4 regions of the Mycobacterium appelbergii genome follow, and region 1 is predicted to be linked to each of the others. Evidence: riboswitches for the same ligand, from Rfam matches in the RefSeq annotation. Region 1 holds a riboswitch; each other region holds the start of a gene.
What was found. Region 1 has a riboswitch for cobalamin ahead of M1247_RS28165 (CbtA family protein). Riboswitches for the same ligand answer to the same signal wherever they lie in the genome.
Positions count from the first base shown of each region.

Region 2: it holds a riboswitch for cobalamin, as region 1 does, so the genes downstream of both, metE (5-methyltetrahydropteroyltriglutamate--homocysteine S-methyltransferase) here and M1247_RS28165 (CbtA family protein) in region 1, are expected to answer to the same signal.
Region 3: it holds a riboswitch for cobalamin, as region 1 does, so the genes downstream of both, M1247_RS12870 (ABC transporter substrate-binding protein) here and M1247_RS28165 (CbtA family protein) in region 1, are expected to answer to the same signal.
Region 4: it holds a riboswitch for cobalamin, as region 1 does, so the genes downstream of both, M1247_RS10690 (ABC transporter substrate-binding protein) here and M1247_RS28165 (CbtA family protein) in region 1, are expected to answer to the same signal.

Region 1 covers NZ_JAMQTH010000014.1:149,038-156,790, forward strand. Annotated here, with positions in the region: gene mhuD (mycobilin-forming heme oxygenase MhuD) at 34-351, shown strand; gene M1247_RS28155 (serine hydrolase) at 326-1,690, shown strand; gene M1247_RS28160 (histidine phosphatase family protein) at 1,687-2,235, opposite strand; gene M1247_RS28165 (CbtA family protein) at 2,232-3,029, opposite strand; gene M1247_RS28170 (CbtB domain-containing protein) at 3,051-3,266, opposite strand; cobalamin riboswitch at 3,222-3,369, opposite strand; gene clpC1 (ATP-dependent protease ATP-binding subunit ClpC) at 3,449-6,004, opposite strand; gene lsr2 (histone-like nucleoid-structuring protein Lsr2) at 6,268-6,609, opposite strand; gene lysS (lysine--tRNA ligase) at 6,737-7,753, opposite strand, start outside.
Region 2 covers NZ_JAMQTH010000010.1:48,237-55,989, forward strand. Annotated here, with positions in the region: gene metE (5-methyltetrahydropteroyltriglutamate--homocysteine S-methyltransferase) at 1-1,803, opposite strand, end outside; cobalamin riboswitch at 1,939-2,161, opposite strand; gene M1247_RS22680 (enoyl-CoA hydratase) at 2,229-2,981, shown strand; gene M1247_RS22685 (dihydrolipoamide acetyltransferase family protein) at 2,982-4,163, opposite strand; gene M1247_RS22690 (alpha-ketoacid dehydrogenase subunit beta) at 4,160-5,218, opposite strand; gene pdhA (pyruvate dehydrogenase (acetyl-transferring) E1 component subunit alpha) at 5,220-6,299, opposite strand; gene M1247_RS22700 (HpcH/HpaI aldolase/citrate lyase family protein) at 6,395-7,210, opposite strand; gene M1247_RS22705 (MaoC family dehydratase) at 7,210-7,704, opposite strand; gene M1247_RS22710 (acyl-CoA dehydrogenase family protein) at 7,701-7,753, opposite strand, start outside.
Region 3 covers NZ_JAMQTH010000005.1:83,096-90,848, forward strand. Annotated here, with positions in the region: gene M1247_RS12850 (acyl-CoA dehydrogenase family protein) at 1-1,074, opposite strand, end outside; gene M1247_RS12855 (hypothetical protein) at 1,184-1,495, shown strand; gene M1247_RS12860 (CobW family GTP-binding protein) at 1,479-2,474, shown strand; gene M1247_RS12865 (WD40 repeat domain-containing protein) at 2,471-3,478, shown strand; gene M1247_RS36525 (hypothetical protein) at 3,480-3,866, shown strand; cobalamin riboswitch at 3,827-4,017, shown strand; gene M1247_RS12870 (ABC transporter substrate-binding protein) at 4,036-5,583, shown strand; gene M1247_RS12875 (class I SAM-dependent methyltransferase) at 5,586-6,344, shown strand; gene M1247_RS12880 (ABC transporter permease) at 6,405-7,310, shown strand; gene M1247_RS12885 (ABC transporter permease) at 7,307-7,753, shown strand, end outside.
Region 4 covers NZ_JAMQTH010000004.1:119,495-127,247, reverse strand. Annotated here, with positions in the region: gene M1247_RS10705 (N,N-dimethylformamidase beta subunit family domain-containing protein) at 1-188, opposite strand, end outside; gene M1247_RS10700 (APC family permease) at 443-1,816, opposite strand; gene M1247_RS10695 (hypothetical protein) at 2,029-2,298, opposite strand; cobalamin riboswitch at 2,732-2,928, shown strand; gene M1247_RS10690 (ABC transporter substrate-binding protein) at 2,983-3,993, shown strand; gene M1247_RS10685 (FecCD family ABC transporter permease) at 3,996-5,024, shown strand; gene M1247_RS10680 (ABC transporter ATP-binding protein) at 5,021-5,800, shown strand; gene M1247_RS10675 (cobalamin biosynthesis protein) at 5,760-6,707, opposite strand; gene cobT (nicotinate-nucleotide--dimethylbenzimidazole phosphoribosyltransferase) at 6,726-7,753, opposite strand, start outside.

The DNA.
Region 1 (7,753 bases):
ATCTTGCCGTGGCCGCGCGGTAGCCTGAACGGCATGCCCGTCGTGAAGATCAACGCCATCGAGGTCCCGCCCAACGCCGGCCCGGAACTGGAGAAGCGGTTCGCGAACCGTGCACACGCCGTCGACAAGCAGCCCGGCTTTCTCGGCTTCCAACTGTTGCGTCCGGTCAAGGGCGAAAACCGCTACTTCGTGGTCACACAGTGGGAGTCCGATGAGGCGTTCCAGGCGTGGGCGACCGGGCCGGCCGTCGACGCCCACAAGGGGCAACAGTCCAACCCGGTGGCCACCGGAGCGTCACTGCTGGAGTTCGAGGTTGTGTTGGACGTTGCGGGGTCCGGCACTCAGGCGTAGTCGCAGCCGGGGGCTGCGCCGGACGACTGGCCTGGCGGCCATCGTCGCGGTTGCCACCGCCCTGGCTTGCGGCTGTTCGCACAGCGTGGCCCCAGCGGCCGAGGTGTCCTACGGCGCCCACATCGACACCAACACTCCCCCAGGACTGCGGGCCAAGCAGACCATGGACATGCTGAACTCGAACTGGCCCATCGGTCCTGTCGGCGTACGCACACTCGCCGCCCCCGAGAAGGTCGACCTGGTCGGGACGAAACTGGACTCCATCTGGTGGGATCGGCCCTTCACGGTCACCGCTGTGGACATCGGCGCCGGCTCGGCCACCCTGCATGTGCTGACGTCCTACAACGTGTCCCAGGACATCGAGCTGAAAACCAATGACGCCGGCCTCGTGGACCGCTTCGAGGTCACCACCGAGAAGCCGGTGATCCACAAATGGGCCGACATCGACACCGAATTGGCGAAGTCGGGCGCGCGCTACTCCTACCAGGTGTCCAAGGTGAACGACGGCAAGTGCGAGCGCGTCGCGGGCACCAACACCGACCTGTCGTTGCCACTCGCCTCGATCTTCAAACTCTATGTGCTGCTTGCCGTCTCGGATGCCATCAAAGCGGGGACACTGAGCTGGGACGATCAGCTGACCATCACCAAGGACGGTAAGGCGCTCGGCTCGGCAGGGCTGGACAAGCTGCCGCCGGGGGCCCAGATCACGGTGCGGACCGCTGCCCAGCAGATGATCTCCGCAAGCGACAACATGGCCACCGACCTGCTGATCGGTCGCGTCGGGACCGGCGCGGTGGAACGCGCACTGGTCACCGCCGGTCACCACGATCCGGCGAGCATGACACCGTTCCCGACGATGCATGAGGTGTTCTCGGTCGGCTGGGGCGAACCGAATCTGCGTGAGCAATGGAAGAACGCGTCACCCAAGGACCGCGTGCAACTACTCAAGCAGACCAATTCCCGTCCCTACCAACCAGATCCGACCCGCACGCACCTGCCGGGGTCCAATGACGGACTGGAATGGTTCGGCACCGCGACCGACATCTGCCGGGTGCATGCCGCGCTGCAGGCTTCCGCCTACGGCGCCGCCGCACCGGTCAAGGACATCCTGTCGGCCCTGCCCGGGATCGACCTGGACCCGGACAAGTGGACCTACATCGGCGCCAAGGGCGGAAACCTGCCGGGGGATCTCACCTTCAGCTGGTACGCCGTCGACCACACCGGGCAGCCATGGGTGGTCAGCTTCCAGTTGAACTGGCCACAGTTCCGCAGCCCCACCGCCGCGGGCTGGCTGTTGTCGGTCGCCAAACGCGCGTTCGCCCTCGCACCGGTGGGCTAGTTGCTGCGCAGTGTCCAGGCGTGGCCACGGAAGTGCATCACCGTCCGGCTCACCGGCGCGATGTCGATGCGCCAGAACGATTTCGGCGGGGCATCGAGGGCGACGAGGATGGCGGCGCGCACTACCGCGGGATGTGTCACGGCCACCAGCCGGCCGCGGCGGTTGGTGAGGGTGCCCAGCCAATCGCGCACCCGGCCGATCAGGTCGACCACGGATTCCCCGCCATGGGGTGCCTGGGCGGGTTCGGTCAGCCAGATGGCCAGTTCGGCAGGGCGCACCCCGCCTAACACGTCGCCACGCCACCGGCCGAAGTCCAGATCCGCCAATCGCGGTTCCACCTCGGCGCGCACGCCGAGCAGTTCAGCGGTCTGCCGCGTCCGCTTCTCGGGTCCGCAGTAGGCAGCGTCAACGGTGCCCAGTTCGATCGATGCGTCGGCCTGGCGGTGGCCCACCGGGCTCAGCGGCTCGTCGGTGGGGAACCGTCCGGCTGCCATGGCGTCGGTGAGTGCATGCGAAACCAGGGTCAGCCGGACGACCTCACTCACGCGGTGACGGGCTCCCGCTTGGCCTCCAGCAGCCGGGACACCATCGCCCCGAACACCAGGCCGATCGTCGTCCACATGACCACCTGGGTGCCCAGTGAGTACAACCGGAATTCGTACAGATCATCGGCCGGGAAACCGGGGAAGACGATCGCGCCCGCCTCGTCGACAACCGGACCCGGGGTCTCGTCGATCGTCGGCAACACCAGGTAGACCACCGCGATGGCCACCACATAGGCACCCGTCGCCGCGAGCGTGGCATTCCATGCGCCGAGCCTGGGCACCAACCGACGGCCCAGGTACACCGCGGCGACGAACAGCGCCACCGAGAGCGCAACCAGCAGCACGTACAGCAGGGTGCGCTGGTTGATCGTCTCGTCCAGGCTGACCGCAGGCGGGTTGGGCGGGTACTTCAGCGCAGGCACGATCCACAACGAAACGAGCATGCCCCCTGCGCTCAATGCCGCCAGCGCGCGGACCGACAGGTTGGTGCGGCCGTAGGCGACGACGAAGACCACCGCCAGCAACACCCCCATCGCCACGCTGAACGCCAGCACGCCGAAACCCATGCCGATCGTGGATTGCACCGTGCGGGTGATCTCAGCGCCCTCGCCGCCGTGGCTGTGGCTGTGACCGCCGTGGGCGTGCTCGAGGGCGGCACGTGCCGTACCGACGCCGTCTTCGAAGTCGATGGCACGGCCGATCACGGGTTCGACGAAGATCTTCGCCCAGATGAATGCGAGCACTCCAGCGATGGCGCCGGCAAGAACGCCGCGCCAGATGATGAACTTTTCCATCGCGTCAGGTGTCCCCGCCGGTCAGTGGCAGGGGAAACCGAGCAGGTGGCGAGCGTCGTGGACGAACTCGTGAATGTAGGTGCTGTTGCCGAACACCGAGGTGGCGCCTTGATCCATGCCCACGAAGTACAGGATCACCAGTGCCAGGAAGGCGGTGAGGGTGAGCCAGGCGACGGCCTTGGTGGCCGAGAGGTCTACGGGCCGAACACGACTCTGGTGAGCCTCAGGAGATGTCATCGGGGGTCCTTTCCGGGAGTTCGCGTCCCAGTCCGCGGAGTGACAGGCGCAAGGGTCTGACTGTTCACAGTGGCGCGACCGTTCTGGATTCTCACCAGATTCCTTTGCGTGTCGATTACATCAGCATCGTATGCCACGCAAAAGCCCCCCGAGGCTACTCGGGGGGCTTTCGCGATTACGTACTACTCGGCGGGGGTCGCAGCAGCGCCCGGCGAACCGGCCACAGTGGCGCCGGCCAGATCCGGCTCGACAGGCTCGGACTTCTTGGCTGCGCCGGAGAACGTGAACTTCGCGTCCTCACCCGCGCCTTCGCCGTCCCAGCCCTCGACATCGACCGTCACCAGCTGGCCGGGGCCGATCTCATCGAACAGGATCTTCTCCGAGAGCTGGTCCTCGATCTCGCGCTGGATGGTGCGCCGCAGCGGGCGGGCTCCCAGCACCGGGTCGAAGCCGCGCTTGGCCAACAGGGACTTCGCCTTGTCGGTCAGCGTCATCTCCATGTCCTTGGCCTTCAGCTGGATGCCGACCCGGCCGATCATCAGCTCCACCATCTGGACGATCTCGTCCTGCGTCAGCTGATGGAAGACGATGATGTCGTCGATACGGTTCAGGAACTCCGGGCGGAAGTGCTTCTTCAGCTCGTCATTGACCTTCTGCTTCATCCGCTCGTAGTTGTTCTCGCCGCCACCCTGGGTGAAGCCGAGGCCAACCGCCTTGCTGATGTCGCTCGTACCGAGGTTGGACGTGAAGATCAGCACCGTGTTCTTGAAGTCGACCGTGCGACCCTGACCGTCGGTGAGCCGACCGTCCTCCAGAACCTGCAACAGGCTGTTGTAGATCTCCTGGTGGGCCTTCTCGATCTCGTCGAAAAGAACGACCGAGAACGGCTTGCGGCGCACCTTCTCGGTGAGCTGGCCGCCCTCCTCGTAGCCGACGTACCCCGGAGGGGCACCGAACAGCCGCGAGGCGGTGAACCGATCGTGGAACTCGCCCATGTCGATCTGGATGAGCGCATCGTCGTCGCCGAACAGGAAGTTCGCCAGTGCCTTGGACAGCTCGGTCTTACCGACACCGGACGGGCCGGCGAAGATGAACGAGCCCGACGGGCGCTTGGGGTCCTTCAGGCCGGCGCGAGTGCGGCGGATCGCCTTGGAGACGGCCTTGACGGCGTCCTCCTGGCCGATGATCCGCTTGTGCAATTCCTCCTCCATGCGCAGCAGCCGAGTGGTCTCCTCCTCGGTCAGCTTGAACACGGGGATACCGGTCCAGTTACCCAGCACCTCGGCGATCTGCTCGTCGTCGACTTCCGCCACGACGTCAAGATCACCTGAACGCCATTGCTTTTCGCGCTCGGCCCGCTGTGCAACCAGGGTCTTCTCCCGGTCCCGCAGGTTCGCGGCCTTCTCGAAGTCCTGCGCGTCGATCGCGGATTCCTTCTCCCGGCGGGCGTCGGCGATCTTCTCGTCGAACTCGCGCAGGTCCGGCGGAGCGGTCATCCTGCGGATCCGCATCCGGGCACCGGCCTCGTCGATCAGGTCGATGGCCTTGTCCGGCAGGAACCGGTCGTTGATGTACCGGTCGGCCAGCGTGGCCGCCGCGGCGATGGCGCCGTCGGTGATCGACACCCGGTGGTGCGCCTCGTAGCGATCACGCAATCCCTTGAGGATCTCGATGGTGTGCGCAACCGTCGGCTCACCCACCTGGACCGGCTGGAAGCGTCGTTCCAGCGCGGCGTCCTTCTCGATGTACTTGCGGTACTCGTCGAGGGTGGTGGCACCGATGGTCTGCAGCTCACCGCGAGCCAACTTGGGCTTGAGGATGCTGGCGGCGTCGATGGCGCCCTCGGCCGCACCCGCACCGACGAGCGTGTGCAGCTCGTCGATGAACAGGATGATGTCGCCGCGGGTGTTGATCTCCTTCAGCACCTTCTTGAGGCGCTCCTCGAAATCACCGCGGTAGCGGCTGCCCGCCACCAGTGACCCGAGGTCCAGGGTGTAGAGCTGCTTGTCCTTCAGCGTCTCGGGCACGTCACCGTGCACGATCGCCTGGGCCAGGCCCTCGACCACGGCGGTCTTACCGACGCCGGGCTCACCGATCAGCACCGGGTTGTTCTTGGTGCGCCGGCTCAGCACCTGCATGACCCGCTCGATTTCCTTCTCGCGGCCGATGACGGGATCGAGCTTGCCTTCCATCGCGGCGGCGGTCAGGTTGCGGCCGAACTGGTCGAGCACCAGCGACGTGGACGGGTTGCCGGACTCGCCGCCCCGCCCGCCGGTGCCTGCTTCGGCCGATTCTTTGCCCTGGTAGCCGCTCAGCAGCTGGATGACCTGCTGGCGCACACGCGTCAGCTCCGCGCCGAGCTTGACCAGAACCTGGGCGGCCACGCCCTCACCCTCACGGATCAGCCCGAGCAGGATGTGCTCGGTGCCGATGTAGTTGTGGCCGAGCTGCAGCGCCTCGCGCAGGCTGAGCTCCAGCACCTTCTTGGCGCGCGGCGTGAACGGAATGTGCCCGGACGGGGCCTGCTGGCCCTGGCCGATGATCTCCTCCACCTGGCTGCGCACACCTTCGAGCGAGATGCCCAGCGATTCCAGCGACTTGGCGGCTACGCCCTCACCTTCATGGATGAGGCCGAGCAGGATGTGCTCGGTGCCGATGTAGTTGTGGTTGAGCATCCGGGCTTCTTCTTGCGCCAGGACGACGACCCTGCGGGCACGGTCGGTGAATCTCTCAAACATCGGTGGTTACCTGCTCTCCATCGCGTGGCGGTACTGACGCGCAGTACTGGCCACGTAGTACCTGGGGTCCACTGTAGTGGGCGGCAGCCACGGGTGCGGAGGTTGGCGGTCCGTTCCGCCCAACACCGTGGCCCTGCACCCGTCGCTGTCAATGAGCAACGTCAATGGTCACGGATTCGTTTCCCGTTACGCCCGGTCGGCAGTTCGCCGCTAGCGAAAGAGCGGCCGGGCGGTCACCACCCGGCCGCACCGGCAACTTTTGCCTACGTTGCCGCGTGGAATGCGTCGATCACGTCGGCGGGGATACGTCCACGGGTCGAGACGTTGTGTCCGTTGCGCCGGGCCCATTCGCGGATGGCCGCACTCTGCTCGCGGTCGATGGCCCCACGGCCACGGCCGGCTCCGGCAGAACGGCCGCGGCGACGGCCACCCACCCGGCGCCCCGCCTCTACCCACTGCTTCAGATCGTTGCGCAGCTTGGTCGCGTTCTTTGACGAAAGATCAATCTCGTAGCTCACCCCGTCGAGCCCGAATTCGACCGTCTCATCGGCGGTGGCTTCGCCATCAAAATCGTCGACCAACGTGACAGTAACTTTTTTTGCCATTACCCCACACCGAACCCTTCTGCGCACGCATTGGTGAGTAGCCCGTACTGACACGAGTATCCCGCGCCCCGGCACCAATGTGCCACAAAGACGCGGACCATTTCAACAACGCACAGGTCGCGCCAGTTCAGTTGCTGTGCCGTCGAACAATCGGGAACAAAACCGTCTCCCGAATTGACAAGCCGGTCAACGCCATCAACAACCGATCGATACCCATTCCGGTGCCGGTGGTCGGCGGCATCGCGTACTCCAATGCGGCAAGAAAATCGTCGTCGAGAACCATTGCCTCGTCGTCACCGGCAGCGGCCGCCCTGGCTTGCGCCTCAAACCGTTCGCGTTGGATTACCGGGTCAATGAGTTCTGAGTAACCCGTCGCCAGTTCGAAGCGGCGGACATACAGATCCCATTTCTCCGTTACCCCCGGGATGCTGCGGTGAGCGCGCGTGAGCGGGCTCGTCTCGACGGGGAAGTCGCGCACGAACGTCGGCGCCCACAACTTTTCACCGACGGTGTGCTCCCATAGTTCCTCAATCAATTTTCCGTGACCGAAACCACGGTCACGGGGAATCTCGACTTCGAGACGGTCGGCAATCTGCCACAACTGCTCGGCGGGAGTATCCGGGGTGATCTCCTCCCCCAGAGCTTCGGACAGCGACGGATACATTTCGACGGTGTCCCATTGTCCGTCGAGGTCATAGAGGCTGCCATCCGGCAATGGCACCTGCCTGGTGCCGATCGCCTCGTCGGCCACCTCTTGAATAAGCTCACGCGTGACGTTGGCGGATTCGTTGTAGTCGCCATACGCCTGATATGTCTCCAACATCGCAAATTCGGGTGAGTGGGTGGAATCCACACCTTCGTTACGAAAGTTGCGATTTAACTCGAAGACCTTCTCGAATCCGCCCACCAGAGCGCGTTTGAGGAACAGTTCAGGCGCGATACGCAGGTAGAGGTCGACGTCGAGCGCGTTGGAGTGGGTGACGAACGGCCGTGCCGCAGCACCACCGGCAAGCGTCTGCAGCATCGGCGTCTCGATCTCGAGAAAACCGCGGCGCTCCAGGGCTGAACGCACCGCCCGCACCACCGCCACCCGTTGGCGCGCGATCGTGCGAGCCTCCGGGCGCACGATCAGATCGACGTAGCG
Region 2 (7,753 bases), on a different contig from region 1:
CTGGATGATTGCGATCCCCGCGGACTGCAGATCGATCGTCTCGTCGCGGATGGCCAGGGCCACCTGCGCGGCGGTGTCGGCCAGGGGCTGGTCATTGCGGACGAACGACCACGCCAGGATCGTCACCGGACCGGTGAGCATGCCCTTGACCGGCTTGTCGGTCAGTGATTGCGCGTAGGTGATCCAGTCGACGGTCATGGGGCGGGGCCGGTGGACATCGCCGTACAGGATCGGCGGGCGCACGCACCGGCTGCCGTAGGACTGCACCCAACCGTTCTGGGTGGCGAAGAACCCCTCGAGTTGCTCGGCGAAGTACTGCACCATGTCGTTGCGTTCCGGTTCCCCATGCACGAGCACATCCAGGCCGAGCTTTTCCTGCAGCGCAATGACATCGGCGATCTCGGACTTCATCCGCCGCTCGTACTCGGCAGCGTCGATCTCCCCGGATCGCAGGGCCGCGCGCGCCACCCGGATGGCAGACGTCTGCGGATACGAGCCGATGGTCGTGGTCGGCAGGTCAGGAAGGTGCAGGCGCTCGTTCTGTGCCTTGCGACGTCCGGCGGCCGGGCCGCGCTCGGTGCCCGACGCGATGATCGAGGCGATGCGGGAACGGACGCGGTTGTTGTTCAGCCGTGGATCGGACCGACGTGACGCGATCGCCGCATTGGAGGCGGCCACCTGTCCCGCAATCGCTTCACGACCCTCTTTGAGGCCCCGTGCCAACGCGACCACCTCGGTGACCTTCTCAAACCCGAACGCCAGCCAGCTGCGCAGCGCCGCGTCCAGATCCGGCTCGGCTTCCAGCGTGTACGGAACATGCAGCGTCGAGCAGGATGTCGACACCGCCACGGCCCCCGCCGATCCCGACAGGGTGGCCAGTGTTCCCAACGCGGCTTCCAGGTCGGTCCGCCAGATGTTGCGGCCGTCGACGATGCCCGCGACGACGGTCTTGTCCTGCAGCTCCGGTACTGCTGCAACGGTTGAGATGCCGCCCGCGGCCAGGTCCACGCCGATGGCCTCGACGGGCGTGCGAGCCAGTGCAGGGAGCGCATCGGTCAATTCGCCGAAGTAGGTCGCGACGAAGATAGGGGGCCGCTTGGCCAGACCACCGAGCCGGGCATAGGTTCGCTCGGCCAGTTCCGCGGTGGTGTCGAGCATGTCGGTGACCAGTACCGGTTCGTCGAGTTGCACCCACTGCACGCCGCGTTCGGCGAGCAGATCGAGCAGCGCGGCATACGAGTCGAGAAGTTCGTCGAGGCGCTCGATCGGAGCCGGACCACCGTCGACCGCCTTGGACAGCGTAAGGAACGTGATCGGGCCGATGATCACCGGGCGCGACGTGATGTCTTGTGCGCGAGTCTCCTCCAGCTCGGCGAGGACCTTGGCCGGATTGAGCGAGAATCGAGTCTCGGTGCCGATCTCGGGCACCAGGTAGTGGTAGTTGGTGTCGAACCACTTCGTCATTTCCAACGGCGCGATCTCGTCGTTGCCGCGCGCCGCCACGAAGTAGCGCTCCAACTCATCGCCGATACCGGTCACCCGGGGTGGTAGCGCGCCGACCAGGACAGCCGTGTCGAGCATCTGGTCGTAGTAGGAGAAGGTGTTGACCGGTACGGAATCCAACCCGGCCGCGGACAGCGACTTCCAGGTGTCGCTTCGCAATGCCGCCGCAACAGATTCGAGTTCGGCGCGGTCGATGCGGCCGGCCCAGTACTTTTCGACGGCCCACTTGAGCTCGCGGTTGGGGCCGATCCGCGGAGAGCCGGTGATCGTGGCGGTGAACGGTGTGGCGGTTGTCCTCATATGACGTCCTTCAACTGCGACGGGGATGGTCACCGCCACCAGGGACCTGACCGATCGCTGACGCGGCGCGCCATTGCGTGCAGCGACGACGTCGGTCACGCGCCCATTCCGCGAGGCGATGAACCACCGGGCGCGGCGCGCCCGGTACAGCCGGCAGGTCTTCGGACTCGCAGGCACGCACGTTGTCGTACACCTAATGGCCGTCGCTTCCCAGCTGCAGAGATCTGCGCGCCAGTGCTGATGACGGCGGTCGTTCCTGCACACCGCTGCGGGACAGTCCCGGATTCCCACCGGGTTCCCTCTCACGCCACACCGCAATCGGCATGCGGCGTTCGACGCCGACACGAACCGAAATCCGCGCCGACGAACCAGCTGCGATGCCCAGACTACCCGTGACGAAACACCGGCACGGCTAGTCTCGACCCGTGGCCGAATCTGTTCTCAGCGACGTCGCAGACCACGTCGCCCTCATCACCATCAACGATCCCGACCACCGCAATGCGGTGACGCTGGAGATATCGACCGCGCTGCGCGCCGCGGTCGACGAGGCCGAGGCCAACGCCGACGTGCACGCCGTGATCGTCACCGGTGCAGGCAAAGCCTTCTGTGCGGGAGCGAATCTCACCGCGCTCGGCGAAGCCACCGAAGACGGCCTGCGCGCGATCTACGACGGATTCCTGGCCATCGCGAACTGCGCGCTGCCCACGATCGCCGCCGTCAACGGTGCCGCAGTGGGTGCGGGCCTGAATCTGGCGCTGGCCGCCGATGTCCGCGTCGCCGGCCCCGCTGCCTTGTTCGATCCGCGGTTCCAGAAGCTCGGCATCCATCCCGGTGGCGGTGCCACCTGGATGATGCAGCGTGCCGTGGGGCCACAGGTGGCCCGCGCCTCGTTGCTGTTCGGCATGCGGTTCGACGCCGAGGCGGCGGTGCGACACGGATTGGCATTGAGTGTGGCCGAGGATCCGGTGGCGGCGGCGCGTGACCTGGCCGCCGGTCCCGCGGCCGCGCCACGCGAGGTGGTCATCGCCACCAAGGCGTCGATGCGGGCCACCGCCAATCCCGGGACCGTCGACGCGGACCAACACCGGATCGCTGTCGACATCGAATTGGGCCCGCAGGCCGCGTCGATCGAATCTCCTGAGTTCGCGCGCCGGCTGGCTGCCGCCAAACGCAGCTAGTTACAGCTCGAGCAGGGCCGATTCCGGCGCCTCGATCAGGTCCCGCAGCTCCACGAGGAATGCGGCGGCCTGCGCACCATCCGCGATGCGGTGATCGAAAGCGCATGTCAGCGACATGGTCGGGCGGGCCGCAACCGCGCCGTCGACCACCACCGGACGAGGTTTGACCGACCCCATGCCGAGGATCGCCGCCTCCGGATAGTTGATCACCGGCACCCCGTCGTCGAGGCCGAGCGCACCGAAGTTCGACACCGTGAACGTCGACCCGGCCAACTCCGCGGGCGTCAGCCTGCCGGCGCGGGCCGCCTCGGTGAGCCGCGAAACCTCCTGCGCAAGCTCGCGTGTGGTGCGGTGGTGGGCATCGGTGACGACGGGGACCAGCAGGCCACGCGGTGCCGCGACACCGAAACCCAGGTGTACTGCCGGATGCTGATGGATGCGCGGCTCGTCCTCGTTCACCACCCAGGTGGAATTGAGTATCGGGTGACGCACCAGCGCCAACGCCAGCAGTCGCAGCGTCAGCACGAACGGCGTCACCGCCAGCTCGTCGTCGATCACCCGGATCCGGTCGCGCAACCGCAGCAGCGCCGAGCAGTCCACATCAACGCGGGCGTGCGCGTCCGGGATCTCCTTACGCGACAACGTCATCCGGCGGGCCATCTCCGCCTGGACGCCTCGCACGTCGAGCAGCTCCGAACCGCCGTCGCCTGCCGCGGCCAGTACGTCCTCGCGGGTGACGATGCCGTCCGGTCCCGAACCCGACAGGCCCGCCAGTTCGACATGCAGGTCGGCGGCCAGTTTGCGCACCATGGGTTTGGCCCGGGGGCGCTCGGCGGGCGCTGAACGTCTGCTGGTGTCCATGGCCTCGTCGGCGCCGTAACCGACCAGAACCGGTTTGCGCGGTGTGCCGTGGCCGTTGCCGGCGTTGGTGACCGGTGCGGTCTCCTCGGTGGCGATCCGTGCCAGCACCGCCCCGACCGCGAGCGTGTCACCGGCAGAGCCGCCGAGTTCGAGTATCCGACCCGGGTAGGGACTGGGGATCTCCACCTCGGCTTTGTTGGTCTCCACTGTGCACAACGTCTGGTTCAACGCGACGGTGTCCCCCACCGCGACACTCCAACTGGTGATGGTGGCATCCTGGAGCCCCTCACCGAGATCGGGGACCAGAAACTCGCGATTCACGGCTGCCCCATGGCGCGCTCGACGCAATCCAATAATCGGTCGACGCCGGGCAGCCACAGCTTCTCCAACCGCGCAGGCGGATACGGCGTGTCAAAACCGGTGGCACGCAACACCGGCGCCTCCAGGTCGTAGAACAGATCCTCGGATATCCGGGCCGCCAACTCGGCGCCGAAACCCAGGGTCCGTGGGCCTTCGTGCATCACCACCGCACGCCCGGTGCGCCGCACCGACTCGGTGACCGTGTCGAAATCGAGCGGATTGAGCGAGCGGAGGTCGACGACCTCCAGGCTCCAGCCCCGCTCTGCTGCCAACTCGGCCGCGTTCAGCGCCGTGGCGACCAGTCCGCCGTACGTCAGCACCGTGACATCGGTTCCGGTGCGCCGCACCGCGGCCCGGCCGATCGGCAGCGCAGGCACGCCGGTGTCGACCACCTCGCGCGCCCAGTACCGGCGTTTCGGTTCAAGGAAGATCACCGGGTCCGGATGGATGATCGATTGCCGGAGCAGCCAGTACGCATCCGACGGGGTCGATGGCACCACCACCTTGAGCCCGGCGGTGTGCAGCCAGTAGCTCTCCGTGGATTCCGAATGATGCTCGACCGCGCCGATCCCGCCGAACGACGGGATGCGCACCGTGACCGGCATGTCGACGTCACCGTGGGTCCGCATCCGGTACTTGGCCAGATGGCTGACGATCTGATCGAACGCCGGATAGCTGAAGCCGTCGAACTGCATCTCGGGGACCGGGATCAAACCCCGGATTGCCATCCCGATCGCGATCCCGATGATCGCCGACTCTGCCAGTGGAGTGTCGAAACACCTTTCAGTTCCGAAGGTTTCGCTCAATCCTTCCGTCACGCGGAACACGCCGCCAAGCGTCGCGACATCCTCTCCGAAGACCAGCACCCGGTCATCGGCAGCCATCGCGTCATGCAGTGCCCGGTTGATCGCCTGCACCATGGTCAGCTCCGTGGCAACAGGCATCGATCGGAGTATCGGCCCCCACGGCTCCGGCGAATCACCTTGTGCAGTGGGCCGATCGATGATCTGGGTCATGTCACGCCTCCTTCGCCAGTTCCGCGATCAGCTGATCCCGTTGCCGCACCAGATCCGGGGTGATCTCGGCGTACACATGGTCGAACATCTCAGCGGGGTCGAAATCGGCAGCGCCGACCGCGGCATCGCGCAGATCGGCGCACAACCGGGCGGATCGGGCGGCCACCCGCTCCTGCAGGCGTTCCGACCACACCCCCACTGCCTCGAGATAGGTGCGGTAGCGCGCAATGGGATCACGCGCCCGCCAGTCATCGACCTCGTCGGCCGGCTGATATCTGGTCGGGTCGTCAGAGGTGGTGTGGGGGCCCATCCGGTAGGTGATCGCCTCGATGAGCGTCGGACCGCCACCGTGGCGGGCCCGTTCGGCCGCCTCGGCCATCACGGCGTAGCAGGCCAGCACATCATTGCCGTCGACCCGCACACCCGGCATGCCGTAGCCGATGGCCCGGTGCGCCAGCGACGGCCCGGCCATCTGACGGGCCACCGGCACCGAGATGGCCCACTGGTTGTTCTGCACGAAGAACACGCACGGCGCATCGAACACCGAAGCCAGGTTCAGTGCCTCGTGGGCATCACCTTCGCTGGTGGCGCCGTCACCCAGGAAAGCGACCGTAACTGAGTCCTCGCCGAGCCGTTGCGCGGCCATCGCGGCGCCGACCGCGTGCAACCCGTGGGTGCCGATCGGAATGGCGATCGGGGCGACGCAGCGGCTGGTGAACTCCAACCCGCCGTGCCACTTGCCCCGCCACACCGCACCCATCTGTGCCGGGGTGATCCCGCGCAGCAGGAACGCACCGATCTCCCGGTACTGCGGGAACAGCCAGTCCGTTTTGCGCAGGCAGGCTGCCGCACCGATCTGCGCGGCCTCCTGACCGCGGCACGAGGCGAACAGCGCCAACTCACCCTGTCGTTGCAGGTTGACGAACTCGATGTCCAGGTCGCGGGTGACCACCATCGACTCATACAGCCAGCCGAGCGTCTCGGGTGGCAGATCGCGGCTGTACCGCGTCTCGGTGGTGGGGGATCCGTCGGCGTTGACCAGCCGCACCGGATCCAGCTCGATAGCAGAGCTCAGAACCATACCGCCTCCTTCCGGTGACGGCATGTTCGGCCGTCAGTCCGCGAGGTGCTCAGCGCGGCGGCGGTACGAGCAAACCCCTGGTGAGGGGTTGCCTGCTAGTCGCCGGGGTGAGGCGCTAGCTGGACGATCCGCTCTGCTCGTCGCAGCACTGGGGCATCCACCATTATGCCAGCGAACTGGAAAACGCCCCGCTGAACGCGGGCCTCGGCGAGCACGTGTCGCGCCCACTGCACCTGTTCATCAGTTGGTTCATAGGCCGCCCGGATCACCGAAACCTGCGTGGGATGAATGGCCACTTTGGCGTCGAAGCCGACCGCGACCGCATCGTCGGCCTCGGTACGCAGGCCGGCGAGGTCCACGATGTCCAGGTACACCGAGTCCAGCGCCATGCGTCCGTAGGCCTTGGCTGCGAGCAGGGTCTGCGAACGCACATGTTGTGCGACGTCGCGGTAGCTGCCGTCAGCGCGCCGGTTGGCGGTGCCGCCGGTGACCGCAAACAGATCCTCGGCGCCCCACATCACCGCGAACGCGTTGTCGGGCTGCACCAACTGCACGACGTTGAGAGCCGCCAGCGGTGTCTCGATGAGCACCACGACCTGCAGCGGCGCCAAAGCGGCCACCTGTCCGGGGTGTTCCGACTTGGCCAGCATCACCGTGGTGTAGTCCGTGGCCGCCACGGCCTTGAGGTCCAGTTCGTGATCGGCGGTGCCGCTCGGGTTGACGCGCACGACGGTACGGCCGGGGTCGAGCCGAGTGTCGATCAGCGCCTGACGCGCGGCCTCGCGATCCTTGGCAGCCACCCCGTCCTCGAGATCGAGAATCACCACATCGGCTGCCGCGGCGGCCTTCGCGAAGCGTTCCGGTCGATCTGCCGGGCAGAACAGCCAACCCGGCCCGGTTGCGGTCAACATCACTGCTCCTGCCCTTCCGGGCGCATGCGCACCATCGTCTTGCGCGACGCTGTCGCGACGACGTCGCCGTGCTGGTTGCGGCCGGTATGCGCGAACGTCACGATGCCCTCACCCGGACGACTCTTGGATGCCCGTTTCTCGGTGATCTCGGTCTCGGCGTAGAGCGTGTCGCCGTGGAACAGTGGCTTGGGGAAAGCGATCTCGGAGAATCCGAGATTTCCGACGATGGTGCCCTGGGTCAGCTGGGCCACCGACAGACCCACCAGGGTCGAGAGGGTGAGCATCGAATTGACCAGGCGCGCATTGAACGGCGGCAGCGCGTCGGAGAACGCCGCATCCAGGTGCAGCGCCTGGGTGTTCATGGTCAGCGTGGTGAACAGGACGTTGTCGGCCTCGGTGATCGTGCGGCCGGGGCGGTGCAGGTAACGCACACCGGTCTCGAACTCCTCGAACCACAGCCCGCGCTGTTCGATCACCTTGTTCGCCTCGGTCACAGGCCGGCCTCCCTGGCGATCAGCATCAGCTGTACTTCGGTTGTGCCTT
Region 3 (7,753 bases), on a different contig from region 1:
GTTGCGGAACACCTCGAGCGTGCCGCCGTAGATGCCGGTCGGCCCTGCCAGCCGGAAGATGTACTCGACACCATCGGTCAGTGCACCGGCCGAACCGAGAATGTCCATCAGATCCGGTGACACGTCGCGCATGGTCTGCGCGATGGCGACCCGTCCGAACATTTCGGGTGTGCTCATCGCCGCTTCCATTCGCGCGACGCCACGTCCCAGTCTGTAGCGCACCGCATCCTCGTCGCCCGCCGCCGTGGCAACCCGGTCCGCCGCCTCGGCCATCAACGTGATGTGCTCGGTCATCGTGGCGATCTTCTGCAGCCCGGCGTCGTCCCGCTCGACGGTGCCGTGTTCGACGTCGAGCGCGCCGCGCAGCACCGCCCATCCCCCGTTGATCTCACCCACGCGGTACCGGTCGCTGACCCGGACATCGCTGTAATAGGTGATATTGGTGCGGTCGCCGTCGACGGTGCGGATGCCCTGGATCTCCACTCCGGCTGAGCCCAGCGGCACCAGGAACATCGTCAGACTCTTGTGTTTGGGGGCGGCGGGGTCGGTGTTGGTGACCAGGAAGACATACTGGGCGTTGTGGGCGTTTGACGTGAACATCTTGGACCCGTTGATAACCCAGCTCGATCCATCCGCCTCCCGCACGGCGCGGGTCTTGCACGTCGCGACATCCGACCCACCCTCGGGTTCGGTGTAACCCAGGCACAGCCGCAACCGACCGGCCAGCACACCAGGCAGTATCTCCTCGATCAGCTCGGTGGAGCCGAACTGCTCAACTGTGTGTGCCACCATCGCCGTGGTGCCCCAGTGAAACCACGGGGTGTGGGCCCGGCCGATCTCCAGTTCCCAGATGCGCCTGCGCAGCGGGCTGAATCCGCCGTCCGCCTCCGTGCGGTAGTCGTCGGCCAGATACCCCGCCTCGCCGAGTGCGAGATGCACGGTCTCGTCGAAGTTTTCACCGGTCTCCCGGTCACGCCGTAGCACCTCGTCAGTCACCACACCGGCGAGAAAGGCACGCAGCCCGGCACGAAACGCCTCGTCGTCTGCCGACAACTCGACGCGGGAGAAATCCATGTCAACACCGTGACATTTTCGACTTGATATGTAAAGCATGGCGCCGGCGGGACCGGGGCCTGGGACGCATGTTATGTTAATGACAATCATTTTCAATAAGGAGGTGCCCATGCCCGACCTGGTCAATCCCGGTGGGATCGCGCGCTCACCCGCCCTGCCGAAGGCTTCGGTCGAGCAGGTCGACGCGCTCAAGGCCGTGGTGCGGACAACGCTCGGACTGACGATCGACACGACGGTGCTGGTACAGCAGCTGGCCTGCGCCGAGCCGGACTGTCCACCGGTGGAAACCGTCATCGCGGTCCTCTCCAGCCGCAGAACCACCTGGAAACTCGCCAGACCCACTGCCGACATCGCTGTCGCGGACCTGCGACGCGTCATCACCGAGCACCCGGAAGGACATGACCATGCCGACCACCACTGACGAGCGGGTACCCGTCACCGTCATCACCGGGTTCCTCGGATCGGGCAAGACCACACTGGTCAACCGAATCCTCACCGAGCAGCACGGCAGGCGGATCGCCGTGATCGAGAACGAGTTCGGCGAAGTCGGAATCGATGACGCCCTCGTGCTCGATGCCGAGGAAGAGATCTTCGAGATGAACAACGGCTGCATCTGCTGCACCGTGCGCGGCGATCTCATCCGCATTCTCGGTGCGTTGATGCGGCGCCGGGACCGCTTCGACCACATCCTCATCGAGACCACCGGGCTCGCCGATCCCGCACCCGTCGCACAAACCTTCTTTGTCGACGATGAGATCCGGGGCCGGCTGCGACTCGACGCGATCGTGACATTGGTCGACGCCGCCCACGTGCTCGACCACCTCGATGAGGTCAAACCCGCCGAGGTCGAGAACGAGGCCGTCGAGCAGGTGGCCTTCGCCGACCGGATGATCCTGAACAAGGTCGATCTGGTGAGCGCCGATCACCTTGCGGCCGTGGAGTCTCGGCTACGCGGAATCAACGGTGGCGCCGACATCGTGCACGCGCAGAACGCCAAGGTGGACCTGGACCGGATCCTCGACGTCGGGGCGTTTGATCTGCAGCGCGTGCTCACTGACGATCCGGCGTTCCTGGAGGAAGGCGATCACCAACACGACCAGACCGTGACGTCGGTGGGTATCCGGATCGACGGCGAGGTCGATGTCGAAAAGCTCAACGCGTGGCTCGGAGAGCTGTTGTCCACCAAGGGAGTTGACATCTTCCGGAGCAAAGGCATTCTCGCTCTGGCCGACCAGGGACGGCAGTACGTCTTCCAGGGCGTGCACATGCTGTTCGACGGCACGGAGGGAAGGCCGTGGCGCGACGGGGAATCCCGCACCAACCGGCTGGTCTTCATCGGCCGCAACCTGGATCGTGACGAGCTCGAATCGGGTTTTCAGGCCTGTCTGGTGGCGTCGTGAGTCCGGCGGTGCTCGCGGGTGACACCTGGCGCATCAGCGTCGATGACGCGGTATCGGCGCTCGCCGCGTCGCCACAAGGACCGATCGCGGTTGCCGGCGCGGAAGGTTCGGTGACGATTCTGGCGCCAGACGGGATTGTCGAGTCCCGGCGCGACATCTCGCTCGGCTGCCTGACGGTGGCGTGGTCGCGGTCCGGTGACCGCCTCGCGGTCGGATCGGTGCACGGCGTGGACATTCTCGATACCTCCGGTGCCGTCATCGGAGGACGTCACGGCGGCTGGTGCTCGTCGGTGGCCTGGAGCCCGGACGGTTCGCGCCTGGCCGCCGGGGTGGGCCGCAGCACCGTTGTCCTCGACGAAGATGGCACAGAACTGTTCAGCGCCGAGCGGTCGAGCACCGTGACCGGTGTCGCGTGGATCGGCCGTCGGGTCGCAGGCGCGGCCTACGGCGGCGTACACATCCACCCGGTTGCCCGCGGCTCCGCGCCCGACGTGCTGCCCTTCACGGGTTCGCTGCTGACGCTTGCGATCAGCCCCGATCGGCGTTGGGTTGCCAGCGGCAACCAGGATGCGACCCTCCATATCTGGCGGACCGGACGACGCGGTGACGAGCTCGCCATGTCCGGATACCCGACGAAGATCACCGCGCTGGGCTACTCGCCCGATTCGGCGCTCCTGGCGTCCGGAGGTGGCGACGACGTCACGGTCTGGGATTTCACGGGCCGAGGTCCGCGCGGCAGTACACCGCGGATACTGCGTGGTCACGACGCCACGGTTACGGCACTCGTGTGGTCGACCGACGGCACGATGGTCACCGCGGCATCCGACGACGGCCGGGCCGCGGTGTGGTCGATACGCTCAGCGGTGCCCGGCTTCCCGTTGCGGCCCGTGGATTCGTTGAGCCGGGAATCCCCTGCGACCGCCGTGGGCTGGGACGCCGCGGGTCGACTGCTCGCCGGTTGGGCTGACGCGACCGTGGCGGCACACGTGGTGGGCGGGGGCTGAGATGGCGGAGCGCGCCGCCGGTTTCACAGCTGTGGTCTGCAACGCCTGCACGACCACAGAGCCCGGCCTGTCGGTGCTCGACGCGCTGCGCGCTGCGGTCCGGCGTTGCGCCCACGGCATGCTGATTTCCTCCGGGTGTCTACTGGACCAGGTCAGCTGCGCCGGGCGCACCGATGGCGTGATGGTGCTGGTGCAGCCGTGCGCCGCCGATCGCACGCCCGCGGGCTCCGCAGTGTTGTTCGGGCCGATCGACCACGCTGAAGCAGCCGCACACCTGCACGAATGGCTGATACGCCGGCAGTGGGCGGTTCCCCTGCCCGGGCGGTGGCCAGCCACCGGCAATATGGGTAAACTCCGGGTCGCCGTGGTGAACGGGAAGCCGGTCTGACGCCGGCGCGGCCCTCGCCACTGTAGCCGTTGAGCACGACACCCCTCGCGTAACAGCGAAAACTGTTGCGGGCCACTGGGAAACCGGGAAGGCCTGGGTGCCCGTGTGATGACGCGGAAGCCAGGAGACCGGCCACGGCACGCTATGTCCACGAGGGTTTGGAGTAAGCATGACGCACGATGCTGCCTTGATGCAGCCCTGGACTCGTCGTCGGTTCTTCGGAGCCGTCGCGGGGATCGGCGGGGCGTTCGCGCTGAGTGCGTGCGCACCGACCGAGCGACAATCCTCGGTGTTCACCGCGCTGTACGAGGGAGCCGGCTCGTCGGAGGTCATCGACCCGGGCGTCGGAACCATGTTCATCGACGAGGCCCGCGTCAAACACCTCTACGACGGACTGTTCGAAGTCGATTCGACCATGACACCCGTCCCGCGGCTGGCCGAGGCCGCCGAACCCGACAAGGACGGCACCCGGTGGCGGATCACCCTGCGGGAAGCCGACTGGCATGACGGCAGCCCACTGACCGCTGACGACGTGCTGTACACCCTCGCACGCATCCTCGGCCCGCAGGACGGCGCATCGCCATTTGTCGCGGCATCCACCCTGGGACAGATCGACTTGCGCGCCTCGCGCGCGGTCGACCCGCGCACTGTCGAAATCGCGCTCTCCACTGCGTCGTTTGATCTTCCGACGTTACTTGCCTCGTACGGCACGCGAATCGTGAAGGACGGCACACAGGATTTCTCCCGTCCGGTGGGGACCGCGGCGTATCGCTTCCAAGCCTTCACCCCGGGACGCGAGTTCGTCGCCACCCGCCATGACCGCTACTGGGGCGAGCCCCCTACCATCGAAGAGCTACGCATCCTCAGCGCCGGCGCCGAGGCCAGGCTGTCGGCTCTGCGTGGCGCACAGGCCGATTTCGTCGACAATCTCTCACCTGGTGCCCTGCGAACGCTCGAGGGCAGCAACGACATCACCGTGCACAGCGCCCCCAACTCCGGGATCCTGTACTTCGCCATGAAGACCGATCAGGCACCGTTCGACAACCCCGACGTGCGCCGCGCGATGATGCATCTGGTCGACCGGGAGCAACTGGTGACGGTGGCACTGGAGGGTGCGGGCGAGGTCTCCGACGACGTCTTCGGGCGCGGATACCGCTACTACGCAGACGATCTCGAACCACACCGGCACGATCCGGGCCGGGTACGCGACCTGCTGCGCCGAGCCGGCCACTCCGATCTGAACTTCGAGCTGTTCGTCGCACCGGTGTCACACGGCTTCGTCGAGGCCGCCGAACTGTTCCGGAAACAAGCCGCCGCCGCCGGCGTCACGGTGCGGGTCAGCATCGGTTCCAAGGACACCTACTACACCGAGGCACTTCACCGTGGCGATATGACGATGGGCCAGTCCGGACCACTGCCGATCCCCTACCACTTCGGATCCCGGCTACTGAGCGATGCGCCGAAGAGCTTCACCCGTTGGGCCGACGCTGAATTCGACGATCTGTATCGCCGGGCACAGACCGCTCCCACCGAGGAGCAGCGCGTCCGTATCTATCACACGATGCACGAGATCCTGCATGACCGTGGCGGTTTCATATTCTGGGCGACCACACCCTGGCACACAGCGCATCGGTCCAACTGGCGGAACACACCGACCGGTGTGCCGAATTCCCTGGAATGGGCACGTTTCGACAATATCTCGACGAACGAGGAGTGAGCATGACGTTATCGCTGGAGGCGGCGCAGCACTGGCTGGAACGCTGGGACCGGCAGCAGGAGTACTACATGCCGGATCGGGAGGAACGCTTCGATGTGGTCATCGACATCGTCGAGGAAGTCGTTCGGCGTCCCGATCCGCTCGTGGTCGACCTCGGGATCGGTCCGGGGTCGCTGGCGCACCGGTTGGTTGAACGCATCCCAGCCGCCCGGGTGGTGGGGATCGACGCCGACCCCCTGCTGATGAAGCTCGGGACCGCGGGCCGTCCCGATGCGCGGATTCGCACGGTGCTGGGCGACCTGCGCGAACCCGGCTGGTTCGACTCACTCGGTCTGGACCGGGCACCGGACGCCTATGTCAGTTCCACGGCGTTGCACTGGATCAACCGGTCCCCCTTGCGTGATCTGTTGCACCGCTGTGGCGCCACCATCGCACCGGGTGGGGTGTTCGTCGATGCCGACCACCTGTACGAGGGCCCCGACGGGGCGACTCTCGACGAGGTCGCACGGGCACTGACCACGCGGCGCGCGGCCCGGCGGGCAAGCCGCGGCGAGGAGGACTGGAGCCAGTGGTGGTCGGCGGTGGAGGCCGCCCCGGAACTGGCCGACCTGGTCCGCGAGCGGGCGGGCGGATTCGCCCACGTCATCGATGACCGGCCCACAGTCCACGACTATCTGAACTTCCTGCGATCCGGCGGCTTCCGGGAGTCAGGCATCCTGTGGCAGATGGGAGATGACCGGGTCATCGCCGGCCTCGCCTAGACCATGAGCTGGTGGCCTGGGTGGTGTCGATTCGCGGCGCGACGGTTGTTCATCGGTCTCGTGCAGATTGCGATTCTGCTGGGGCTGATCTTCATGCTGTCCCTACTCATGCCCGGAGACGCCGCCGACGTCCAGAGCAGCGACCTGACCAGCGCTGCACAACGGGACCAGACCAGGGCGGTGCTGGGTCTGGACGTCGCGCCACTGGAACGCTTCTTGACCTGGAGTGGGCATGCGCTGACCGGCGATCTCGGAACGTCCTATGCCCGTGGGGTGCCGGTGCACTCGGTGATCACCGAACCGTTCCTGATCTCGGCTGCCCTGGCGTTGCTCACCACGATGCTGCTGATCCCTGTCGGATTCGGTGCAGGCTTTCTTGCCGGTCTACGGCCCGGTTCCCTGCGGGACCGGGCGATCACCACGGTCAGCATCGGCTTGGATTCCATTCCCGACTTCATTCTGGCCGTCGTGTTGATCACCTACGTGGCGATCGGATTACGCTGGTTCCCTGCGACTTTCGTCGGCGTCGATCTCCAGCAGGCCATGACGCACCCGGCACATCTGGTGCTACCGCTGACTGTGATGGTGGCCCGGGTCGGCGCACCACTGGTCCGGTTGGTGCGCGCCGGCGTGATCGATACGATGGCCGCGCCGTACATCATCCAGGCACAACGCCATGGTGTGCCGCGCGGGTCGCTGCTACTGCGCCACGTGGCCCCCAACGCTCTGGCACCCGCCATGCAGGACCTCGGCCGCACCGGTGACGGCCTCCTGTCTGGCGTACTCGTGGTGGAGGCGATCTTCGTAATGCCCGGCGTGGCAACGACCCTGCTCGATGCGATCGGCAATCGTGACCAGCCGGTCATCCTGGCTGTCCTGCTCGTCACCGGCGTGGCTGCGATCGTGATCAACAGCCTCATCGACCTCGCCGGTACCCGCATGGTGCCCACGGGGGCCCGCGCGTGAGGCGGCTGACCTCGGTGATGGCCGCCACGATGGTGGCCGTACCGCTGACGGCCGCGGTCGTCGGGCCGATCATCGCCGGCTACGCACCGGCGACGCCGCAGGCGCCTTTCGGGCCGTCGACCTGGTCGCCGTTCGGCACCGATCGGTTGGGGCGTGATGTACTCGCCGCCGCACTGAGCGGTGGCCGACCGCTGGTGGTCACCGCTGTCCTCACCGTGGCCGCCGCCTACGCCGTCGGATTCTCGATAGGCATGGCCGCGGCCGCCACCCGACGGTCCTGGATTGAAGATCTGATCATGCGACCGGTCGATGTATTGCTTTGCCTGCCCGGACTTTTGATCGTGATGGTGGCGGCACTGAGATCGGACGGTTCCGGAGTGGCGATTGCCGCGGCGGTCGGCTTCATCCTGGTGGCTCCGATCGCGCGGTTCGTCCGGATGGCA
Region 4 (7,753 bases), on a different contig from region 1:
CCGTCGTACTCTCCGTCCAGCGTGCTGGGGACAGCCGCGTCCTTGTAGCCCGGGCCCGCCGGGTTGGTATCGCCGTGGATGAGGCGGACCAGTTGAGCCGAGAAGCGACCGGGCTCGGAACTCACCATGAAGGTGATCGATGCTCCAGGCTCGACGCTCAACTTGTCCGCGTATCCGACGACCTTCATGTGGTTCCTCCGCTGGCTGTTGGCTATTGGCTGGCACGCGGGCCCGGCCCGGCACCGCGTTGGACTCCCGTCGCGGGAGCCGACATCGTGCTCTTCATTGAAGAACTCTCAATCTCTCGAACATTGCGTGCGCGGTGCAATCGGCCTCGTGTAAACCATGGGGGACGGAGCCATGACGGACCGTCAACAGTGGCGCATTTTTAGAAGTCGACGCGAGCGGGGAACGAGGGGTTTAGCGTGACTGAGCCCCACCCTCAATTGTCGAGGGACAGCTCGGGGCGACGGGTGGACACGGTGAACCCCCAGGCGAAGGCCGCAGCCAGTGAGCCCAGTACGGCCCATGCCACCAGTTGCGACCCTCCGACGAGATCTCGAAGATTCTGGAGTATCAGAACGAATACTGCGGCAAGGCAGACCAAGGCCAACACGGGAGCCACGATGACTCGGACGACCGACTCATCGAGCGTGCCAGAGTGCAATCGCCGACCGAAGAAGACCAGCGCGGACAGGCTGGTGCCGAGCAGCATCACGATGAATCCGACGGTGGTGGCGCCGGCGAACCAGGCGTAGAGCTCTGTCGCGGGATCTAGGCGGGTCACGATTGCTAGCAGGACGAAGACCGCTGAGATCACGGTGACGACGTGGGAAGCGGTGGAGGGTGACCCGTGCCGATCGTGGCGCGTACCCAGTGCTGCAGGCAGTGCACCGCGATGAGCGATGTTGAACGCGTAGCGGGAGGAAACGTTCTGGATGGACAGCAAGCACGCGAACAGACTCGTCACGTACAGCACCTGGACGACATGTTCCGCCGCGCCACCCAGGTAGTTCGCCACGGCACCGGGAAGCATGGCACCCGGATCCTCGGCGGCAATCCTGACCGCCTCTTGGTCACCCCACGCAGAGATCAGCGCCCAGGTGGATACCACGTAGAAACCCCCGACCAGGGTCACCGCGAGATAGGTCGCAATCGGAATGGTGCGGTTCGGGTCACGGCACTCATCACGAAAGACCGCCGTAGCCTCGAACCCCAAGAAGCTGAGGAAGCAGAACAACAATGCCAGTCCGGGTGCGCCCGAGAGTAGAGCCTCCGGTGCGGTGAAGCCGCGCGACATCCCCTCCTCCCCACCACCATTGACGAAGACGGCCGCGTCGAGCGCGAGTACGATTCCGACCTCGGCGAGTAACAGGACGCCGAGTACCTTTTTGGATAGGTCGATATTGCGGTAACCCAGGAACGCGGCCGCGACCATGCACACGTAGGCGCCCACCCACCACGGAGCGCTGACACCCCACGACGCGAGTAGCGCCGTGATGCCGGAGCCGAGAAGACCGTATACGCCGACCAGGACAGCGAGGTAGGCGAGCAGCGCCAGGAAGGCAGTACCGAACCCAGTCCGGCGACCAAGCCCGGTACCGATGTAGGAATAGAAGGCTCCCGCATTCGGCACGTACGGGGTCAGCGCTGTGAAAGCGACCGAGAACAGCAGTAAAATGACGGTGCTTACGATGAAGGTCGCGGGGAGTCCGATCCCGTTGCCCGCATTGATGCCAATCGGAACCGTACCGCCCATGGCGCCGAGAGGACCCGCGAAGGCGGCGACGATGAAGACGATTCCCCACACCCCCATCGAGCCTCTCAGACGTTGGGTCCCGCTCGGCGTGGACGATTCGCAGGATGAAGTTCGGTCAGACATGGGAAATGCATCCCTTCTTGGAGAATCTGCTCAGCGGCGCGCCGCACCTGCGCCGATCGGCATCCGGCCGGCGGTCTGATTCATCCTGGATCGTGAGGCGTCCGGCACCTAGTGACAGGTTGTCAGGTCCGGCACTCGAAACATGATCACGGTGTCGGGTGGACGACAGTCGGCGACGACTGGGGAGCCGCAGTCGTGGTCGAGGCGTCAACGCGACCGGCCCACGGCGCACGAGCCGATTCAATCGTCGCAAAAACAGGCGCATAGCACTCCTCCACACCATGGGTGGAAGCCCAGACATGGAGTTTCTGGACCATCCGGGCCGGCAAGGGATAGCCATGCTTGGCGGCGATGTGGAGTAGGCGGCCAATGGCTCCCACGTCCTCGCCGCTGCCCAGGTCGACGAAAACGTCCATGCGCTCCTCCTCGCTCAAGCGTCGACCGAGCTGATCCACCAACTCCCAGGCAAGTTGCTTGCTCAATACCAAGTTCACGACGGGCCTTCGCATCAATGAGTTGGTTGCACGGCCGGTGGATCCGCTGACATAGCGCAAGTGTGACCAGACACACCGTGAGAATCGAACGGCTATCTGTCGCTTAACCACTGGATATTCCTGACAGAGTGTCCACCGGCCGCACTCGGTGCCGATGAACCCGTCAATGTATTGATCTGTCGTCGCCGAGAGGCCATACAGATCAGCCTTAGCTGAGGGTTTCCGCCGCTTACGGGCGGAGAATCGAGAACTCAAGCAACCGTCGAGCGACTGATGGTCGAACTCGGCCTGCGCGGAGCCTGCCGGTGGTCCACGATGTGGACGATGCGCTGACGTGGGTGTGTACCCGCTGAATTGCTACGCTGGGCGGGCCAGTCAACTCCGTGTGGAGAAGGGAACCCGGTGCGAATCCGGGACTGACGCGCAGCGGTGTGGGGATGACGAGGCGGGCCTCTCAGGCAACTGAGAGCCACTGGGAGCGTTGCTCCTGGGAAGGCGGCCCGCCGAGGACGACCCCCGAGTCCGAATACCTGCTGGCGTCCGCGGCGCCCGCCGCGGTCAGCTCATCGGGTCTCGCCGATCGGACCCCTGATGCGAAGGATCGCCATGCGCCCGTCTGTCCTTTTCGCCGTTCCGGTATTGGCCTTCGTGGTCGCCGCCTGTGCGCCGCCCGCCGAGCAGGCTTCCGCGCCCGCAGCCGGTTACCCCGTCACCATCGCCAACTGCGGTCGGGACGTGACCGTCCACCAGCGTCCGGAGCGGATCGCCTCGCTCAACCAGGGCAGCACCGAAGTGCTGCTGTCGCTCGGGGTGGGCGACCGGATGGTCGGTGCGGCCGGCTGGACCGATCCGATCCTGCCGTCGTTGGAAGCCGACAACGCCACCGTCGAACGGCTTGCCGAACAGGCTCCGTCATTCGAGGCCGTACTGGACAAGGAACCCGATCTGGTGACCGCATCGCTGCAGGGCACCTTGGGACCGGGCGGGGTCGCCACCTCCGAGGAGCTCGAGCAACTGGGCGTGCCGTCGTACCTGTCGGCCATCGAATGCACGAAAGAGGTCGGCAACTCCGACGGCCCGCGCACCCGCACCCTGGAGATGGACGCCGTCTTCACTGAAATACATGATCTGGCAACCCTCGTCGACCGCAGGCAGGAGGGCGAGGCCATCATCGCGGACCTGCAGCACCGGCTGGGAGCGGTGACGGCGAACACGCCGGCCGAAGGGACGTCGGTGCTCTACTGGTTCGCCAATTCCGAGTCGCCGTACCTGGCCGGCTGTTGCGGCGGACCGGGCATCATCACCAGGGAATTGGGGCTGACCAACGTATTCGACGACTCCCGCGCGGACTGGCCCCAGATCAGCTGGGAGACCGTGGCGCAGCGCGATCCCGATGTGCTGATCCTCGGCGACCTCACCCGCAAGAGCCAGACCGCCGAGTCCGCCGCCGCCAAGATCGCCTTCCTGGAATCCAACCCGGTGACCCGCGAGATGACGGCGGTGAAGCACAAGCGGTACATCAGTCTGGCCGGGGCCGAACTCAATCCGTCGATCCGCATCGTAACCGCCATCGAGAAGGTGGCCGAGGGACTGCGCGAACACGGCCTCACCGTCTGACGATGACGGCGACATCCGTCCGCTCATCCCCGGTGCTGCTGTGGCCTGCCGGGTTTGCGCTGCTGCTCGTCTCGATCGCCGTGGCGACCACGATCGGACCCTCAGATCTCGGCCCGCGCGACGCGTTCGTCGTGGTATTGGAACGGCTCGGCGGCCCGTCGTCGCAGCTGTCGCTGTTGCAGCAGGGCATCATCTGGGAACTGCGGTTGCCGCGCGCCCTGCTGGCCGCCGCCTGCGGGGCCGGCCTGGCGCTGTGCGGCGTGCTGCTGCAGTCGCTGCTGCGCAATCCGTTGGCCGACCCGTTCATCCTCGGCGTGGCCTCCGGCGCATCGACGGGTGCGGTCGCGATCGTGGTGCTCGGGATCGGCTCCGGGGTAATCGGATTGGCGGCAGGCGCGTTCGTCGGAGCGGTCGTGGCGTTCGGCCTGGTGTTGCTGCTCGCGGTGGCGTCCGGCAGCGGCATGGACCGGATGATCCTGGCGGGAGTAGCAGCCACCCAGTTGTTCAGTGCGCTCACGTCGTTCATCGTGTTCACCTCGGCTGACGCGGAACAGACGCGGGGCGTGCTGTTCTGGTTGCTGGGCTCACTCGGCGGTGCGTCGTGGCGCGATGTGGCGATCTGCGGATTCGTGGTCGCAGTCGGTGTGGTGGTCTGCTGGGCGGGTGCGGGCACGCTCGACGCCTTCCTGTTCGGGCAGGACGCCGCGGCAACGCTCGGGGTTTCGGTGGCACGCACCCGGATGGTGCTGCTGGTGGTGACCGCTCTGGTCACCGCGGTGATCGTGTCGATGTCAGGGGCCATCGGATTCGTCGGGCTGGTACTGCCGCACGCGGCGCGTGCGCTGGTCGGCACCCGGCACCGGGTGCTGGTGCCGACAGCCACGATCTTCGGGGCCGTGTTCCTGGTGTGGGTGGACACCGCCGCACGCGTCGTGATCGCCCCTCAGGAGCTGCCCGTCGGCGTGGCCACCGCAATCGTCGGTGTTCCCGCGTTCGTGATGATCCTGCTGCGGCGCAGGAGGAGCGTATGAGCCTGACCGCCGACCGGATCACCTGGAGGATCCGCGACAAACTGATCGTCGACGGTGTGGACATCAACGTCGCCACGGGCAGCACCGTCGGTCTCCTGGGCCCGAACGGCTCCGGCAAGTCGTCGCTACTGCGGCTGTTGGCGGGGCTGCGCACCACGTCGTCGGGGGTGGTGCGTCTCGACGACGCCGACGTGGCCGCCATGAGCCGTCGCGCCCTCGCCCGCCGGCTCGCGGTGGTGGACCAGGAGGCCAGCACCGACCAGGAGCCGACGGTGCGCGACGTGGTGGAACTCGGGCGGCTACCGCACCGCCCGGCGTGGTCGCCGATATCGGCGGCCGACCGCGCGATCGTCGAATCCGCGGCCGTCACAACCGGAGTCGCCGACCTACTCGGCCGGCGCTACTCCACGTTGTCCGGCGGTGAACGCCAGCGCGTGCAGATCGCCAGGGCGCTGGCTCAGGAACCCACCGAACTGCTGCTCGACGAACCGACCAACCACCTCGACATCCGCCACCAACTCGAACTGCTGGAACTGGTGGCCGCGACCGACACCACCACGGTGATGGCGCTGCACGACCTCAACCTGGCGGCCGCGTACTGCCAGGAGCTCGTCATCCTGCACCACGGTCTGGTACACACCGCAGGCCCGCCCGCCGCAGTGTTGACGCCGGCGGTCATCGCGGAGGTGTACGAGGTGGAAGCGACCGTCGTGCTGGAAAACGGCTGCCCTCACGTCAGATTCGGGCGGCCGATCCCCGGCCGCGCATCAGGCTGATGGCGGCCGCGGTGATCGCGGAGCCGAACCCGACGCGTCGGGCGAGCCGGATCGTCGGCGTGATGTCGACGGGCGCCGGTGGACGCCCGGCACCCATCAACGCCCGGTCTTCGCGCCGGTTTCCGTAATAGACGTTGGTGCCCCCCAGGCGGATTCCGAGGGCACCGGCGAAGCTCGCCTCGATCACACCGGCGTTGGGGCTCGGGTGGCGCCGCGCGTCACGACGCCAGGCCGTCAGCGCGGCGCGCCGATTCGGTCCGACGACGAGTGTCAGCACACCGCTCAGCCGGGATCCGGGCAGGCCGATCAGGTCGTCGAGCCGTGCTGCCGCCCAGCCGAACCGTTCGTAGCGGGCATTGTGATGGCCGACCATCGCGTCCAGGGTGTTGGCGGTGCGGTGGCCGACCAGGCCCGGTACGCCCGCCACCGCGGCCCACACATGCGAGGTGACGACAGCGTCGCTGGTGTTCTCGGCGACCGATTCGATCACGGCGCGCGCGATCTCGTCAGGCGTCAGGGTGGCGGTGTCGCGGCCCACCAGGTTGCGCAGCCGACGCCTGGCCCCGTCGAGGTCGCCCGCGGCCAGGAAACCGTTGACGGCCGCTGCTTCCCGTTCCAGCGAGCGGCCGCCGAGCACCGCCCAGGTGACCGCGGCAGTCAGCAGCGTGTGTGCTGCCGGATGGCGCGCGACCCGCTCGGCCACCGCGGCCGTCGCCGTTGCGCCACCGACGAGGATGAGCACGTACGCGGCGCCACGGAGACGACTGTCGGCATACATGTGCCGTTCCAGCTGCGCCGCGGTCCGGCCGAATCCGGCGACGGGGTGGTAGCGCCGCGGGTCGCCGATCATGCGGTCGGCGGCGTGGCCGAGCAGCAGCCCGACGGCGCGGGCGGTCATCGCGTTCATGGCGTGGGGTTCACCCGGTCAGCCCGGCAGGAGATCGCGCAGCAGTGCGGTGTCGGCCAGGACCGCCACGGCGCCACGCAATACCGGCACCGCCGCGACCGCACCCGAACCTTCGCCGAGGCGCATGGTGAGATCCAGGATCGGTTCCAAGCCGAGTTTGTCCAGGGCCAGGCTTTGCGCGGGCTCGGTGGAACGGTGCCCTGAGGCGTACCAGGCCGCCGCGCCGGGTGCGATGCGGTCAGCGGTCAACGCGCAGGCCACCGACATCAGGCCGTCCAACAGCGCGGGCACGCCGAGTCGGGCTGCGGTCAGCAGGTATCCCGTCGTCGCCGCCAGATCGGCGCTGCCGAGCGCGGCAAGGCTCTGGACCGGGTCGGTGGTGCGCTCCCCGGCCCGGGCCAGGGCCGCATCGATGACCGCCGTCTTGTGTCTCAGCGCAGCGTCGTCGATGCCGCTTCCGCGGCCGACCACGTCGCTTGCGGGCACCCCGAGGCCGGCGGCGACGAGGGCCGCCGCGCTGGTGGTGTTGCCGATCCCGAGGTCGCCACTGATGAGCAATTGGGCACCGGCCGCGATCTCCTGGCGCGCGACGGTGGCACCCGCTTCGAGCGCGGCGTGCACCTCCGGCCCGGTCAGCGCGTCCTGCAGATGGATGGCACCGCTGGATCGGCGAATCTTGTACGCCTGCAGGTCGGTCCGGGTGTGCGGTGGCAGATCGTCGAAGTCGTCGTCCACACCGAGATCGAGTACCCGCACGGACACCCCGTGCGCGGCGGCCAGCGCGCAGACACCGAGCTGCCCGTTGAGACCGGCCCGCACCGTGGCGCCGGTGATCGCCGACGGAAAGGCCGATACCCCGTGGGCCGCGACGCCATGGTCGCCGGCGAATACCACCAGCCGCACGTTGTCGAGCGCGGGAGGCGGCACCTGCCCCTGCGTCGCGGCGAACCACACCGCGAGGTCGCCGAATCTGCCGAGTGCCCCCGGTGGGGTGGCCAGATTCGCCAGTCGTTCGGTCGCCTGGGCGCGGGCTGTGGGGGAGGGCA